Noviherbaspirillum saxi: one gene and its partner. The protein of the gene in region 2 interacts with the protein of the main gene of each other region in a pairwise test. Links are inferred from orthologs where the notes say so. Each region holds a gene or a part of one and is shown on either strand. Other genes may lie near its edges. The genes, in order: D3871_RS14285 and purT.

The links.
Region 1: the proteins of purT (region 2) and D3871_RS14285 interact in binary tests that used the Escherichia coli proteins (3 or more experiments, as listed by UniProt). The link is inferred for Noviherbaspirillum saxi from one-to-one orthologs.

The regions. Positions count from the first base shown.
Region 1 is NZ_QYUO01000001.1:3,024,029-3,032,921, forward strand. The notes cover bases 3,353-6,285. They hold D3871_RS14285 (polyprenyl synthetase family protein), read right to left. Parts: upstream 5,291-6,285; coding sequence 4,415-5,290; downstream 3,353-4,414. Other genes in these bases: dxs (1-deoxy-D-xylulose-5-phosphate synthase), read right to left, coding at 3,353-4,413; D3871_RS14290 (exodeoxyribonuclease VII small subunit), read right to left, coding at 5,320-5,580; D3871_RS14295 (aromatic ring-hydroxylating oxygenase subunit alpha), read left to right, coding at 5,984-6,285. Also shown: D3871_RS14265 (LysR substrate-binding domain-containing protein), read right to left, coding at 1-4; D3871_RS14270 (FAD-binding oxidoreductase), read right to left, coding at 45-1,454; D3871_RS14275 (cob(I)yrinic acid a,c-diamide adenosyltransferase), read left to right, coding at 1,588-2,145; more of dxs, read right to left, coding at 2,545-3,352; more of D3871_RS14295, read left to right, coding at 6,286-7,093; D3871_RS14300 (DMT family transporter), read left to right, coding at 7,286-8,221; D3871_RS14305 (sulfurtransferase), read left to right, coding at 8,233-8,893.
Region 2 is NZ_QYUO01000002.1:1,118,561-1,127,308, reverse strand. Bases 3,026-5,813 are described here. They hold purT (formate-dependent phosphoribosylglycinamide formyltransferase), read left to right. Parts: upstream 3,026-3,706; coding sequence 3,707-4,921; downstream 4,922-5,813. Other genes in these bases: D3871_RS20825 (penicillin acylase family protein), read right to left, coding at 4,926-5,813; D3871_RS20835 (MFS transporter), read left to right, coding at 3,026-3,541. Also shown: D3871_RS20845 (acyl-CoA dehydrogenase), read right to left, coding at 1-189; D3871_RS20840 (acetyl-CoA C-acyltransferase), read right to left, coding at 313-1,491; more of D3871_RS20835, read left to right, coding at 1,880-3,025; more of D3871_RS20825, read right to left, coding at 5,814-7,397; nadB (L-aspartate oxidase), read left to right, coding at 7,528-8,748. UniProt on the Escherichia coli protein: Involved in the de novo purine biosynthesis. Catalyzes the transfer of formate to 5-phospho-ribosyl-glycinamide (GAR), producing 5-phospho-ribosyl-N-formylglycinamide (FGAR). Formate is provided by PurU via hydrolysis of 10-formyl-tetrahydrofolate.

The DNA of each region.
Region 1 (8,893 bases), on a different replicon or contig from region 2:
CCATGGGCGAACTTAGCGTGTAAAAAAGGGATGGGGCGCCATGTCTACCAGCGGATGATCTTGCCCGGATTGAGGATGTTTTTCGGGTCGAAAGCGTGCTTGAGAATGCGCATGCTTTCGATCGCTTCTTCGCCGTGTTCCTGCACCAGGAAATCCATCTTGTGCAAGCCGACGCCGTGCTCGCCGGTACAGGTGCCGTCCATGGAAATGGCGCGCGCGACCATGCGTGCATTGACCGCTTCGGCTTTTGCGATATCGCCCGGGTCGTGCGGATCGACCATCATCAGCACATGGAAATTACCGTCGCCGACATGGCCGATGATGGAATAGATCATCGCGTTTTTTTCGCAGTCGGCCTTGGTATCGAGTATGCATTCGGCCAGGCGCGAGATCGGCACGCAGCAATCGGTGGAAATCGCCCGTCCGCCCGGACGCATTTGCAGCATTGCGAAATACGCATTGTGACGCGCAGTCCACAGGCGCGAGCGGTCTTCCGGGCGGGTTGCCCATTCGAAACCGATCGCACTGAATTCGGCGGCAATTTCCTGGACGATCTGCGCCTGCTCGGCCACGCCGTGTTCGCTGCCATGGAATTCGAACAGCAGCAGCGGTTTTTCCGGCAAGCCGAGCTTGTCATGCGCATTGATCGAACGCACGCTGTTTTCATCAAGGAATTCGACACGCGCGATCGGCACGCCCATCTGTATCGTGCGGATCACCGCATTGACCGCATCGGCGGTCGACGGGAACGAGCAAACTGCGGCCGACACCGCTTCCGGTTGCGGATAGATGCGTACGGTGACTTCGGTAATGATGCCGAGCGTTCCCTCGCTGCCGACAAAGATGCGCGTCAGGTCATAGCCGGCGGACGATTTCTTTGCCCGTGTGCCGGTCTTGATGATGCGGCCATCGGAAGTGACCACCGTCAACGCCAGCGTGTTTTCACGCATGGTGCCGTAGCGCACGGCATTGGTGCCCGATGCGCGCGTCGCCGCCATGCCGCCGAGCGAAGCGTCGGCGCCGGGATCGATGGGGAAAAACAGGCCGGTATCGCGGATTTCCTGATTCAGTTGCTTGCGGGTTACACCCGCCTGCACCGTGACGGTCTGGTCTTCGGCGTGTATCGCCAGCACCTGGTTCATTTGCGACAAGTCGATCGTGACGCCGCCGCTCAAGGCCAGGATATGCCCTTCGAGCGAGGTACCCGTGCCATACGGAATGACCGGCACTTCATGGCTGGCGCACAGCTTGACCGCCTGCGCGACTTCTTCGGTGGTTTGCGCAAACACGACCGCATCGGGCAGCATAGGGTCGTAGGACGATTCATCGCGGCCATGATGCTCGCGCATCGCCTGCGAGGTCGACAGACGGTCTTCGAAGATCGCTTCGAGTGCCGCCAGCAGTTCGGCCGGCAAGGGTTTCCTGAGCGCTGCCGCCTGTGCGGGATGGTTCATGCTTGTCTCCGAAGGTATGCAATTGTTTGCCTGATTTTACTCTGATGCACGCCACCCCGACATCGTCGCGCCGACGACTGCGTAACGGCCGGATTTGCCGTATGCTGGCTATTTTCAATCTACCAAGATCATCATGGGCAACCGACTTTCAAAAATCGCGACCCGCACCGGCGACAATGGCACTACGGGCCTGGGCGACGGCAGCCGTGTCGGCAAGGACAGCCTGCGCGTACACGCGATGGGCGACGTCGACGAACTCAATTCCCATATCGGCCTGCTGCTGTGCGAAGAATTACCGGCGGCGCTGCGTGAAGAGCTCGTCTCGATCCAGCACGACCTGTTCGACCTCGGCGGCGAGCTATGCATTCCCGGTTATACGCTGATCACCGAAGTGCATGTGGGACGACTGGATACGCTGCTGGAAAAATACAATGCGGACCTGCCGCCGCTGAAGGATTTCATCCTCCCCGCCGGCTCGCGCGCCGCTGCGCTGGCGCATGTCTGCCGCACCATCTGCCGACGAGCGGAACGGGCGATTGTCACGTTGGGGAATAGCGAAAAGCTCAATGACAATCCGAGGCAATACATGAATCGCTTGTCGGATTTGATGTTTGTGCTGTCGCGGGTGTTGAACCGGTTTGCTGGTGGCAGCGATGTGTTGTGGGAGAAGGAGAGGAAGCGGGAGGTGTGAGGGGGGGCAAATGTGACTCGACCGCAGCACCCCCATCCTAACCTTCCCCCTATAAGGGGGAAGGGACCGTTCAGCGGCAAGTATCAAGCAAGCACTTGGCTACCGCTGCACACAGAGGCTGTGGCATATCCCTTCTGCCGACGCCAAAAGAGTGATGCGCCAAGCGGATAAAGAAGCGCAGTTGTTTGAGCCGCAGGCGAGTTCTGCGCTTCCCGCTTGGCGCATCACTCTTTTGGGAACCCGAAGGGCGGCGGCAGTAGGGTCGCCTCGGCGGCCCCCCTTCTTTGCTTACTTTCTTTGGCGAAGCAAAGAAAGTAAGTGGCCCGCCGGGGCCAGTCCCGGCCAGCCCGTCCGAAGAACCAACAGTCCAGCATCACCGAAGAGACAAAGAACAAGGCCTCAGTTGTTCACCACCAACCGCGGCTCACCCTTACCCCCAAACCGCGTCCTCACCGAAGCCACAATCCCCTTCCCATCCAACCCGCACATCGCCAGCAACTGCCCCGCATCCCCATGATCGATAAACCGATCCGGCAATCCCAACTGCAAAATCGGCTTCACAATACCGGCCTCCGCCAGTGCCTCGGCCACCGCCGATCCGGCGCCACCCATGACAGCGCCTTCTTCAACCGTCACCAGCACCTCATGCGTCTGCGCCAACTGCTTCACCAATTCAATATCGAGCGGCTTCACGAAGCGCATATTGGCCACCGTTGCATCAAGCTCTTCGCCAGCGGCAAGACCGGGCGCGACCATCGTTCCAAACGCGAGAATCGCAATGTCCTTGCCCTGGCGCCGTATTTCACCCTTGCCCAGCGGCAGCACTGCAAGCGACTTCTCAATCGCGGCCCCGATACCAGCCCCGCGCGGATAGCGCACCGCAGCCGGTCCCGGATACTGATACGCGGTCGATAGCATCTGCCGGCATTCATTCTCGTCCGAAGCCGCCATCACCACCATGTTGGGAATGCAACGCAGATAAGCGATATCGTAGTTGCCCGCATGGGTCGCGCCATCGGCACCGACCAGTCCCGAGCGGTCGAGCGCAAATGTGACATCCAGGTTTTGCAATGCCACGTCATGAATCAACTGGTCGTAGGCGCGCTGCAGAAAGGTCGAATAGATCGCCACGACCGGCTTCAAGCCTTCGCAAGCCATGCCACCCGCGAATGTCACCGCATGCTGCTCGGCAATACCGACATCGTAATAGCGGCTGGGAAAGCGCTGTTCGAACTGCACCATGCCGGAACCTTCGCGCATGGCCGGCGTGATACCCACCAGTCGTTGATCATGCTCGGCCATGTCGCACAGCCAGTCGCCAAACACCTGGGTATAGGTCATCTTGCTCGCGGCCGCAGGCTTGATGCCTTCGTCCGGATTGAACTTGCCGGGCCCGTGATACAACACCGGATCGGCCTCGGCCAGCTTGTAACCCTGTCCTTTGCGGGTTACCACATGCAGGAATTGCGGGCCTTTCAGGTTCTTCAGGTTTTGCAGCGTCGGCACCAGCGACTCGAGGTCATGCCCATCGATAGGACCGATGTAGTTGAAACCGAATTCCTCGAACATGGTCGCAGGCACGACCATGCCTTTCGCATGTTCTTCCAACCGCTTGGCCAGTTCCAGCATGGGGCCGGGCAATACCGTCTTGCCCACGTTTTTCGCGGCGGCGTAAAACTTGCCGGACATCAGGCGGGCGAGGTAACGGTTGAGCGCGCCGACCGGTGGCGAGATCGACATGTCATTGTCGTTCAGGATGACGAGCAGATTGACGTCGTTGTAGACGCCTGCATTGTTGAGCGCCTCGAACGCCATGCCGGCCGTCATCGCGCCGTCGCCGATCACCGCGATCGCATGACGGTTTTCGCCCTTGGTCTTTGCTGCCAGGGCCATGCCCAGCGCCGCCGAGATCGAGGTTGATGAATGCGCGGTGCCGAAGGTGTCGTATTCGCTTTCGTCACGACGCGGAAAACCGGAGATGCCATTCATCTGGCGCAGCGTCTGCATGCGGTCGCGGCGGCCGGTCAGGATCTTGTGCGGATAGGTCTGGTGACCGACGTCCCAGACGATGCGATCTTCCGGCGTATTGAAAACGTAATGCAGCGCAATGGTCAGTTCGACGGTGCCGAGATTGGAAGACAGGTGTCCGCCGGTCTTTGACACCGAATCGAGCACGAAGCCGCGCAATTCGTCCGCGAGCGGCTTGAGCTGCGCGCGCGAGAGTTTTCTCAGATCTGCCGGTACGTCGATATTTTTGAGCAGGTTCATGCTAGGCTTTCCGTTGCACGATCAAGTCTGCGATTTCCCGCAAACGCCGTGCTTTTTCTCCAAACGGCATGAGCGCACGATGCGCATCATCCCGCAATTTATCTGCCAGGGCTTTCGACTCGGCGAGCCCAAGTATCGATACATACGTCGGCTTGTTATCCGCCGCATCCTTGCCGGCGGTCTTGCCAAGCGTTGCCGAATCGGCGGTGGCATCGAGCACGTCGTCCACGACCTGGAATGCAAGGCCGATCGCCACGGAATAAGCGTCGAGCGCAGCGATTTCGGCATCGGACAAGGTCTTTCCCGCCAACGCGCCAAGCAGCACCGAGGCGCGCAACAATGCTCCGGTCTTCAATTGATGCATGTGCTCCAGCTCGCCCAGCGACAATGCGAGTCCGATACTGGCAAGATCAATCGCCTGTCCGCCGCACATGCCGGCCGAACCCGACGCTTGTGCCAGCAGGCGCAGCATCGCGAGCCGGCGCGTTGCCTGGCCTTCGCCTTCTGCAACACCTTCACTCAGCACGACGAAGGCTTGCGACTGCAACGCATCCCCCACCAGCAAAGCGGTGGCCTCGTCGTATTTCACGTGCACGGTCGGCTTGCCGCGCCGCAATGCATCATCGTCCATGCACGGCATGTCGTCATGCACCAGCGAATACGCATGAATCATTTCCAGCGCCGCCGCCGCACGCTGCAAGCTTGCCGCATCGGCGTCAAACAGGTCGCCGGCGGCAAACACGAGCAGCGGGCGTACGCGCTTGCCGCCGTTGAGCACCGCGTAACGCATTGCCTCATGCAAGCGGGCCGGTACTGTCGCGTCCGATGGCAGCGATGCACCAAGCGCTTCTTCCATGGTCGACTGGACCTGTTTCATCCAATCAGCAAAACTTGCGATAGACGATGTCATTCCTCCGCCCCGGCGTCGCTGTCGGCATCAGTGACAAAGGGCTTGAGCATGTCGCCTTCGAGTACTTTTACCTGGCTATCCACCTTGTCGAGCTGGCCGCTGCAAAATTTGACCAGTTCCGACCCGCGCTTGTAGGCCGCCACAGACGCTTCCAACGGCAATTCGCCCGCTTCCATCTGGGCGACAAGCCGCTCCAGCTCGGCCATGGCATCTTCGAAGGAAGCCGGTTGTTCGGAGGGCACTGATTTCTTGGACATAGTGGATGAATCTGAAGTTTAACCCGGTATTTTAGAACAAACCACTTGATACAGTTGGATTCAAGCAATCAACATTCAGTTACTTTTGACTGCCAAAAGATGAGTTTTGTGACAAAAATCAACGACCGATAGAAATTATGCAACTTCTGCGGAGTACTGTGTTCGCATTCAAGCGGCAGTGGCTTATTCCTATCCGCTCATGAACACAGCGGAATTCTTATAAAAGACATGCAACTCCATCCTTTCATTCCCCTTCCACGTGACGGACCTCAATCAGTCGTTCAGGCAACACTCTGAGGTATAATCCTCGGTTCTGTCCAAAATTTCCGTTTCATCTTATTTGATACTGGTTTTTGCGGATTCTTTCTCTCTTAGGTTGGTGCAAATTAATTTGGGGGTGGGGATGTCCGATCTGGCTAATGTCGCCAATCTGGCGCGTTCCAACGCGCAACTTCCGGTCAACGTCTACTTCGACGACACACTGTTACAACACGAAATCACGCAGCTGTTTCAACACGGCCCGCGTTATGCCGGCCATGAATTGCAAGTCCCGAACGTCGGCGACTATGCAACGCTGGCATGGGAAAACGAAGGCCGCATGCTGGTGCGCAACGCGCATGGCATTGAATTGCTTTCCAATGTCTGCCGTCATCGGCAGGCAAAAATGTTTGATGGTCGCGGGAATGCAGCCAATATCGTCTGCCCCCTGCATCGCTGGACCTATGATCTCGAGGGCAAACTGATCGGTGCGCCGCATTTTGGCGAAACGCCGTGCCTGAACCTGTCTCGCACACCGCTGCAGAACTGGAACGGCCTGCTGTTCGAAGACAATGGCGTGAATGTCGCACAGATCATGTCCAAACTCGGCGTGACCAGGGATCTCGATTTCAGCGGCTACATGCTCGACCATGTCGAGGTGCATGACTGCGATTACAACTGGAAAACCTTCATCGAGGTGTATCTGGAGGATTACCATGTCGAGCCCTTCCATCCAGGGCTGGGCAGCTTCGTGACCTGCGACGACCTGCGCTGGGAATTTGGCGAGCACTACAGCGTGCAGACGGTGGGGGTCAATCATGCGCTATCGAAGTTCGGCACACCGAAGTACAAGAAATGGCAGGAGCAGGTGCTGCAATTCCGCAACGGTGAACCGCCGCCTTACGGCGCGATCTGGCTCACGCTGTATCCGAACATCATGGTCGAGTGGTATCCGCACGTGCTGGTGGTGTCGACCGTATGGCCGGACGGTCCGCAAAAAACCCGCAATGTCGTGGAGTTTTACTATCCGGAAGAAATCGTGCTGTTCGAGCGCGATTTCATCGCCGCCGAGCGCGACGCCTACATGGAAACCTGCATTGAAGACGATGAAATCGGCATGCGCATGGATGCCGGTCGCCGCATCCTGATGCAGCGCGGCACCAGCGAAGTGGGTCCGTACCAGTCGCCGATGGAAGACGGCATGCAGCATTTCCACGAGTGGTACCGCAGGCAGATTGCCTTGCAGGCGCGCTGACGGTCCGAGGAGCTTCTTCACGTTTCCTGCCGGTACCCAGGGCTATGCTCCGGGCACCGGCAGTACTTTGGACAGCTGCTGGATAGCTGCGAAAGGCCGCCATGGCGCCACGCCTGCTCGCCGGGAAGAATCCGCGTATCATCGAAGACCCCGCAACACCACCGCACCGGCACTTCTCTGGCGGCCTTTCCCATGCAATCACTCTGGATGCTGTTTGCCAGCTTCGTATTTTCCCTGATGGGCGTCTGCGTCAAGATGGCGTCCTCGATCTACTCCGTATCTGAAATCGTGATGTACCGCGGCTTGGTCGGGGTTTTGTTCCTCGGCTGCCTGATCGCCGTGCGCGGAGGCAGCTTCCGTACATCCCTGCCCTGGCACCATGTATGGCGCGGGATCATAGGCGTCGCGGCATTGTGGATGTGGTTCTGGTCTATCGGTCAGCTGCCGCTTGCTACCGGCATGACCTTGAACTACATGTCACCGATCTGGATCGCCGCTATTCTTTTTATCGCCGGCTGGTGGAGCGGGCAAACACGTTTCGAATGGGGGCTGGCGGCCGCCATCCTGCTTAGCTTCATCGGCGTGACCATGCTGTTGCGCCCTGCCTTCCATGCCGATCAATGGCTGGCGGGGCTGGTCGGTCTTGGCTCGGGTTTTATTTCCGCGATCGCCTATCTGCAGGTGCGTCGTCTGGGACAGCTTGGGGAGCCGGAATACCGGGTCGTGTTTTATTTTTCCCTGATGGGATTGCTGGCCGGCTTGGCAGGCGTCATCGCCAACACCATAGATGGCCGTCCCGCCGTGTGGAGTGCCCACAATGGCAAGGGAATTTTGCTGTTGCTCGCCATCGGCGTGACCGCCACGGTGGCACAAATGGCGATGACACGCGCATACCGGCTTGGCAAGACATTGGTCACGGCCAACCTGCAATACACCGGCATCGTGTTTTCAAGCGCCTGGGGCATTCTGATCTGGGGCGACGTGCCGGGCTGGCTGGGATGGTGTGGAATTGCCATCATTCTTGGCAGCGGACTGGCCGCGACCTATTACAATACGCGCAACACCGCGACTCCCGCCGCCAAGGCTACGGTCGCGCAAGCCAACGATCCGATAGCTACCGAAGTGTAGAGGAGATATGCATGCCGTATACCACGCTGATTTCTGCCAACGACCTCGCCCGGCATTACCAGGATCCGGCCTGGGTCGTTATCGATTGCCGGCATGATCTGACCAATCCGGCGGCGGGTGCCGAAGCCTACGCCGGCGGTCATATTCCCGGTGCGCGCTTTGCCAGCCTCGACACCGACCTGTCCGACAAGAGTCCGGGGTCCAACGGCAAATTCCGTGGCCGCCACCCGCTGCCTCAGCCGACGGCCTTCGTTGAAACCTTGCGGCGCTGGGGCGTCAATCATAGTTCGCAAGTTATTGCCTACGACGAGCATGGCGGCATGTTCGCAGCAAGGTTGTGGTGGATGTTGCGCTGGGTCGGCCACCAAGCGGTAGCCGTGCTCGACGGAGGTCTCCCAACATGGCTGGCACGCGGCCTGCCGCTATCGAAAGATGTCGTGACACCTGTGCGCGGCAACGTCGAACCGCATTCCTCGCTTGTCGCCACGGTGAACGTCGACGATGTGCTGGCCAACCTCAACACCCCAACCCGCATCGTAATCGACGCCCGCGCGCCTGACCGCTTCCGCGGCGAAAACGAAACCCTGGACCCGGTAGGCGGCCATATCCCCGGCGCGAAGAATCGTTTTTTTAAAGACAATTTGACGACTGACGGTCGATTCAAGTCAGCGG
Region 2 (8,748 bases):
TTCCTGGTCGTTTTTCTTGTTATGCGGCGCGAACAGGTCGGTGGCGATCTGTTCGCAGGTATCCATGGCAGCATTGAAGGTTTCGCGCGAATGGTCCGAGTAGCGCGCGCGCTTGGTCAGCGCTTCCGCATCCAGCCATTCATACAGCAGGAATTCGAGATCGCGCCGGGAAATGATTTTCGATTGCATGATAGGCCCCGCATGCCAGTGGTATTAACCGCGGCACATAACGATAAGCATGTTGAAAGAGTCGGACATGGCAATGTCCAGATGCGCTCGTGGGCGCCGCAGCGCCCACGATATTGATACGGCTTAGACCACTTCGAAGAGGCCGGCAGCGCCTTGCCCGCCGCCGATGCACATGGTCACGACCACATACTTCGCACCACGGCGCTTGCCTTCAATCAGCGCATGGCCGGTAAGGCGCGCGCCGGAAACACCGTAGGGATGACCAACGGCGATCGCACCGCCGTTGACATTCAGGCGGTCGGCCGGGATGCCGAGTTTGTCGCGGCAGTACAGGACCTGCACCGCGAACGCTTCATTGAGTTCCCACAGGCCGATGTCTTCCACTTTCAGGCCAGCCTTTTTCAGTAGCTTGGGAATGGCAAAGACCGGACCGATACCCATTTCATCCGGTTCGCAACCCGCGATCGCAAAGCCGCGATAGATGCCTAGCGGTTGCAAGCCCTTCTGTTCGGCGAGCTTGCTGTTCATCACGATGGCTACCGATGCGCCATCGGAAAACTGGCTGGCATTGCCGGCAGTGATCACGCCACCCGGGATTGCGGTGCGGATCTTGGACACGCCTTCGATCGTCGTGTCGCCACGAATGCCTTCATCGGCGGAAATCGTTACTTCACGCGTGACCAGCATGCCGGTTTCCTTGTCGGCGACACCCATGATGGTTGTCATCGGCACGATCTCGTCATTGAATTTGCCGGCCGCCAGGGCCGCCGCAGCGCGCTGCTGGCTTTGCACGCCGTATTCATCCTGGCGTTCCTTGCTGATGTTGTAGCGCTTGGCAACCGTTTCCGCGGTCTGCAGCATCGGCCAGTAGATTTCCGGCTTGTTCTGCTTGAGCCAGACTTCGGCCATCATGTGCGTATTCGCTTCGTTCTGTACGCAGGAAATCGACTCGACGCCGCCTGCTGCATAGATATCGCCTTCCCCGGCGATCACGCGCTGGGCAGCAGTGGCGATAGTTTGCAAGCCCGAGGAGCAGAAACGGTTGATGGTCATGCCGGCGGTCGTCACCGGGCAGCCGCCGCGCAGGGCGATCTGGCGCGCAATATTGCTGCCGGTTGCGCCTTCCGGCGTCGCGCAGCCCATGATGACATCTTCGACTTCGCCGGCTTCGATCTTGGCGCGTTCGATGGCTGCCTTGAGCACATGGCCACCCAGCGTGGCGCCGTGCGTCATGTTGAATGCGCCTTTCCAGGATTTGGCCAGGCCAGTACGGGCTGTGGATACGATGACGGCGTCAGTCATTTGAGGCTCCTTGAATTGTAGGTATGAATGTTCGAATCAGTGCTCGAGCTTATTGCTTCTTGGGGAAACCGCTGCGCGGCCGGCCGCTGGCCACCCCCGCAATCGGGCAAAGCCGCTCAGGTCTCATTGAGATGCTGAACAAGCAAAAAATTCACTGAAATTTGAGAATAGCATAGTTTTAGCACGATCGTTCGTAAAACTTTTTGACTTTTTGGAATCCACGCAGATCGCCCTCCGCGGGCCAAACTGCCGGTTCAAAAAAAGTATTGCTTGTAAGTTTCTGTAAGTTTGAAGCAAGCATCCCGTAAGGTTGGAGTCGCACACTCCAGACGTGCAATATGGGCAAGAAGCTTTGCACATGGGATATTAATTATTTGAGGAGATAAGCATGGCGACAGTACAAACGACTGCACGCGGCATGACAGCGGAAGAGCGGAAAGTCATTTTCGCATCATCGCTGGGGACGGTATTCGAGTGGTACGACTTCTATCTTTACGGCTCACTGGCCGCGATCATTGCGAAACAGTTCTTTGCCGGTACCGACCCGAATACGGCGTTCATTTTCGCGCTGCTGGCATTTGCGGCGGGCTTTATCGTTCGTCCTTTCGGCGCGCTGGTGTTCGGCCGCCTCGGCGACATGATCGGACGTAAATACACCTTCCTGGTGACGATCCTGATCATGGGTATTTCGACCTTCATTGTCGGCCTGTTGCCCAACTATGCTTCGATCGGCATTGCTGCGCCGATCATCCTGATCACGCTGCGTATTCTCCAGGGCCTCGCGCTCGGCGGCGAGTACGGCGGCGCGGCAACCTATGTTGCCGAGCACGCACCGCACGGCAAGCGCGGCGCCTTCACCGCCTGGATCCAGACCACTGCAACACTGGGCCTGTTCCTGTCGCTAATGGTGATTCTGGGCACACGTACCGCGATCGGCGAAGCGGCATTCGCTGACTGGGGCTGGCGTATCCCGTTCCTGCTCTCGGTATTCCTGCTGGCAATTTCGGTATGGATCCGCCTGGCCATGAACGAATCCCCGGCATTCGCCAAGATGAAAGCCGAAGGCAAGACTTCCAAGGCTCCGCTGTCCGAATCCTTCGGCGAGTGGAAGAACCTGAAGATCGTCATCCTGGCGCTGGTCGGTCTGACAGCAGGTCAAGCGGTGGTCTGGTACACCGGTCAGTTCTACGCACTGTTCTTCCTGACGCAAACGCTCAAGGTTGACGGCGCAACGGCCAACCTGCTGATCGCGGCGTCGCTGGTGATCGGTACACCGTTCTTCATCGTGTTCGGCTCGCTATCCGACAGGATCGGCCGCAAACCGATCATTCTCGGTGGCTGCCTGATCGCTGCATTGACCTACTTCCCGATCTTCAGTGCGCTGACCCACTATGCCAACCCGGCTCTGGAAAACGCGATCAAGACCTCCCCGGTGGTCGTGACAGCGGATCCGGCAAAGTGCCAATTCCTGTTTAACCCGACAGGCACGAAGAAATTTACTTCCTCCTGCGATATCGCTCGTACCCTGTTGGCCAGCTCGTCGGTCAGCTACACGACGGTTGACGGCGCTCCTGGCTCCATCGCTTCGGTAAAGATCGGCGACAAGGTCATTCAAGGCTATGACGCGACAAGCCTGTCGAAAGAGGAAGCCGCCGCAAAAGACAAGGAGTTCAAGAAGGAAATGGGCGATGCCATCAAGGCTGCCGGTTATCCAAGCAAGGCAGATCCGGCCCAGATGAACAAGGGCATGATCTTGTTGCTGCTGGTTATCCTCGTGATCTACGTCACCATGGTGTACGGCCCGATCGCAGCGATGCTGGTTGAGATGTTCCCAACCCGTATCCGCTATACATCGATGTCCCTGCCGTACCACATCGGTAACGGCTGGTTTGGCGGCTTGCTGCCAACCACAGCCTTCGCGCTGGTGGCCTTCAAAGGCGATATTTACTACGGCCTCTGGTATCCGATCATCATCGCCCTGCTCACCTTCGTGATCGGCATGCTGTTTGTCCGTGAAACCAAGGACAGGGATATCTACGCTAACGACTGATCGTTGCAATGTTTCGGGCAACGTGTGTGCCCGACGTGAAAACCGCCTGCTTGCAGGCGGTTTTTTTTCATCCCTGCCGTGCGAGCCGTCCACGTCCAATTCTGGTATCGTCGCCGGACTGTCACAGCAATCCGCATTTATTCCCATTCTTACTTTCCTGCTGCCATGAAAACACCCGCACGCCTCGGTACCCCTCTCTCGCCTTCCGCTTTCAAAGTCATGCTGCTCGGCTCCGGCGAACTCGGCAAGGAAGTCATCATCGCCCTGCAACGACTAGGGGTTGAAGTGATTGCGGTAGACCGCTATGCGAATGCGCCGGGCCATCAGGTAGCGCATCGCGCCCATGTGATCGACATGACCGATGGCGCAGCATTGACCGCACTGATCGAACAGGAAAAGCCCGATCTGGTCGTGCCGGAAATCGAAGCCATTGCAACGCCCGCGCTGGTCGAACTGGAGCGGCAAGGACGCACCACTGTCATCCCAACCGCACGCGCGGCCTGGCTGACCATGAACCGCGAAGGCATACGCCGGCTCGCGGCCGAACTATTGGGGCTGCCGACATCGCCCTACCGCTTCGCGGACAGTCTTGATGAACTGAAGGTCGCCTGCGACGCGGTCGATTTTCCCTGCGTCGTCAAGCCGGTCATGTCGTCTTCCGGAAAAGGACAATCACGCGTGGACAGCGCGGCTGACGTTGAGCAGGCGTGGAAATACGCAGCGGCAGGAGGCCGAGTCGATGCCGGTCGCGTGATTGTCGAAGGCTTTATCGATTTCGACTATGAAATCACGCAACTGACTGTCCGTGCATTGAATGCGCAACAGGAAGTCGTCACCCACTTTTGCGAACCGATCGGCCACGTGCAGGAAAAAGGCGATTACATCGAATCCTGGCAACCGCATGCCATGCCCTCGGCCGCGCTGGATCGGGCGCGCGACATCGCACGCAAGGTGACGGATGAACTCGGTGGCCTGGGCATCTTCGGCGTCGAGTTGTTCGTGAAGGGCGACATGGTATGGTTTTCCGAAGTCAGTCCACGCCCGCACGATACCGGCATGGTGACCATGGCAAGCCAGCGGCAAAATGAATTCGAGCTGCATGCGAAGGCCATCCTTGGCTTGCCGGTCGACGTGACGCTGCTGGCGCCAGCAGCGTCCGCAGTCATTTATGGCCGGCATGAAGCGAAAGCAATCGCCTTCGAGGGAGTCGCCGATGCGCTCGCAAGTCCCGGCATCGACATCAGACTGTTCGGCAAGCCGGAATCGTTTGCACGGCGGCGCATGGGCGTAGCGCTGGCGACCGCCAGCGATGTCGAGACCGCGCGCATCCGCGCCAAGGAAGCGGCCGCGAAAGTGCGGCCGGTAACCTCCTCACATTAAAGAACTACGGCGCTGCCGTTGCCGGTGCCAGTGTCAGCGTGCCGAGTCCGCTCTTCTGCACGTCTTCACGGCGCGTCTTCATCGGCAGGTAAGCGGCCTCTGTCCAGCGCTGGCTGAGATTACGGTACAAGGGCGACAGAACGTTGCCCGACTGCCCGGTGGAATGGATGAACCGCGAGTTTTCCAGATTGGACAAGTCGTACAGCGCACGCAGGCTCGCTGCATGGCGGTTGGCAAAGGGTTCCTTGTCATCGCGCAGGTTATGGCGGCCTGCGTTGACGGTAAAGGTATCGCCGGGCGACGGTACCCGGATATCAAAGAAGCGTGCAAGGGCATCGACCTTGCCGAACGGCTTATGTTCGGAGCGCGCCACATGCGCATCGCCCCAGCGCCATTTTTCCATGTCGTTGCCATAGCGCTGCGCGAGATCGGCCAGTGTGGCTTCCAGTGAGGACGAGATGACATCGGCGCATTGCTTTGCCGTATCCTGTGCGACCGGTGCCGTAGCTTTTTTGATGTCCGCACACCATCTGGCCTGGCCCTCCTTGTTGCTTAGGACGTTGACCGTGGATAGATGCACGTTGCGCTGCTCCCAATAGTCTTTCATTAGGGCCTCGCCCAGCTCGTCCTCGAAAATCTGGCGCGACACGGTGCGCATCCAGGCGTTGTAGATCAGCGGTTCCGGCCGGTCGACTTTCATTTCTCCATTCCACTTGCTCAGCATCGCGAGCGCCGCATGTGCCCGATCGGATTGCGGAACCGCCTTGCGCAACACCGGCAGGATTTCCTGGGCGGCCAGCGATACCGCATCTTTCTGGATGGCTGCAAAGCTGTCCAGGTCATGCTTCGTCTGCGCGTCGAGCAGCATGTCGATGCGCTTGGCCCGATAGGGCAGCGCCCATTCACTGGTCAGGAAATGGGGATAGTCGGAAGCGACGATCTTGTGATTGGCTGTCATCACCTTGTGCGTAGACGGATTGAAATCGCGCGGCAGCGCTTCAAACGGGATAAAGCCGGCCCAGTCATAGCGCGCATCCCATCCCGGCGCCGGCGCAAGGCCTTTCAAATCATTGCCCGGCTTGCGGACAGGCACCCGGCCCGGCGCGATGAAACCGATGTTGCCATCGACATCCGCATACACCATGCTTTGCTGCGGCGAATTAAAGTCTTTCGCACCGTCCAGGAACTGTTCCCAGTTTTGCGCGCGGTTGAATTTCATGCCGGCCTGCAGCGTCATGTCGTCGTCCCGCAACGCCGTCCAGGCAAAAGCAACGACATACTTGCCGGTATCGAGCGCAGCCTTGTTAATGATCGGCAGTGCGCCGCTGATGACCGGACCATGGCGCGTCTCTTTCACGTCCAGTGCAACATCGGGCTGTCCCTTGACCTTGATGATTTCGGTACGGGTCTGAAAGTCGGCCCAGCCCTCGGGCGTCTGATATTGCTTGCCGTTGTCTGGACTTACGCGTTCGATGTACAAGTCCTGCACATCGGGCGCGGTATTGGTGAAGCCCCAGGCGATCTTGTCATTGCGGCCCAGCACCACGCTCGGGATGCCCGGCAGGGTCGCACCGATCACATTGAATCCCGGCGCGGACAAATGCGCGAAATACCAGAGCGCGGGCGCGGTCAAGCCCAGATGCGGGTCGTTGGCAAGCAAGGGTTTGCCGGTCTCGGAACGAGGCCCGCTAACGACCCAGTTATTCGAACCCATCCCATCGACATACGATGGCGGCGCAGCCGACGCGATGCGTACGAGCTGGTCGGCGGTTCCTGTCAATTCTCCATATAGCCCCGTGTAATCCTGAGTCGGCAATACCGGATCGCCGGGATAGGGAGGGAGGAATTCGTTGATGCGGGCCAGCGACATCCGCTGCGCCAGACGCATGCGCAGCAGTTCCTGCGTCCAGTTCGCGCCCAGGTCCCATGCCATCATGGTTTGCCAGCCTATCGAATCGGCCGGCTCCCAGGGCGCGGGAGCCGGCGCGCCGGTGAGGATGAATTCCGGCGGAAGCGGGCCGCTGCGATTGGCCAGCCAGGCATTGACGCCGCGCGCATAGGCTTCCAGTGCGGAGCGCGTCTGCGGCGACAGTTTGGCAAGGATACGTTCGGCATTGCGCCTGACGCCAAGCGTGCGCAGGAAGCGATCGGTATCGACGGCATTCGGACCGAGCACCTCGGCCATACGACCGGCAGCGATGCGCCGGTTCATTTCAAGCTGCCACAAGCGATCCTGCGCATGGGCATAGCCGAGCCCGAAGTAAGCGTCATTTTCGGATTGCGCGTAAATGTGCGGAATGCCTTCCGCGTCGCGCACGATCTCGACCGCGGCATTCAACCCCGAAAGGGGCACCTTGCCGTCCACCATGGGCTGGCTCGCTTGGCGATACCAGAGCGCGGCACCGATCAGCCCGATGGCAGTAACGCCGACCAGTATGGCGCCGGCAAGGGCAACTTTTCTGAATATTCTTGTCATACTTTCATTCTTATCGTGATTCACAATCGAATAGCGTAGCACAGGAAAAACCGCTATCGGAACCGGCAGCTTTGCCAAATGGTAAGATGTGGAGTAGACCTTGAAATCGCAGCATACCAATTCTTATCTTATGAAATTTGACGTCGCCATCGTCGGAAGCGGGCTTGCCGGCCTGTCTGTCGCCTTGCATCTTGCCAAAACCCGCAAGGTCGCAGTGATTTCCAAACGCAGCCTGCTGGATGGAGCCAGCAACTGGGCCCAGGGCGGCATTGCCGCCGTGCTCGATTCCGGCGACAGCCACGACAAGCATATAAGCGATACGCTGGTTGCGGGCGCGGGACTGTGCGATGAAACGGCGACACGCGAGATCGTCGAAAACAGCCGCGCCGCGATCGAATGGCTGATTGAACAGGGCGTACCATTCACCCGTGATCCGACCGCGGAGCTCGGTTATCACCTCACCCGCGAAGGCGGCCACAGCGAGCGCCGCATCATTCACGCGGCCGACGCCACTGGCCACGCCGTGCAACTGACGCTTGAACAGAAAGCGCGCGCGCATCCAAACATCACCGTCCTGGAAAACCATTTCGCAATCGATGTCATCAAGTCCGACAAGGTGCCGGGCACGACCGGTGTCCCGTATTGCATGGGCCTGTACGTGCAGGATGTAGCCACCGGCAAGGTCAGCACGCTGGCCGCCGACCAGACCGTGCTGGCAACCGGCGGTGCGGGAAAAGTCTATCTGTACACCACCAACCCGGATACCGCGACCGGCGACGGAATCGCAATGGCGTGGCGTGCCGGCTGCCGGGTCGCGAACATGGAATTCATCCAGTTCCATCCGACCTGCCTGTACCATCCCTACGCCAAATCCTTCCTGATCAGCGAAGCGGTGCGCGGCGAGGGTGGTCTGCTCAAGCTGCCCGCCGCCGCAGGCGTAGCGGCAGGCCAGCGCTTCATGGAATGGCATGACGAGCGGGCGGAACTGGCACCGCGCGATGTGGTGGCCAGGGCCATCGACTTTGAAATCAAGAAACGCGGCCTCGATCATGTCGACCTCGATATCAGCCACCAGCCTCCTGAATTTTTGAAAGAACACTTCCCGACCATCTATGCGCGCTGCCTGGAACTGGGCATCGATATCACCCGCCAGCCGATTCCGGTCGTGCCGGCTGCGCATTACACGTGCGGCGGCGTCGTGACCGACATGTGCGGCCGTACCGACCTGCCCGGCTTGTATGCAGTCGGCGAAACCGCCTACACCGGCCTGCATGGCGCAAACCGCCTCGCCAGCAATTCCCTGCTCGAATGCCTGGTCCTCGGACGTGCAGCCGCACAGCATATCGAGCAA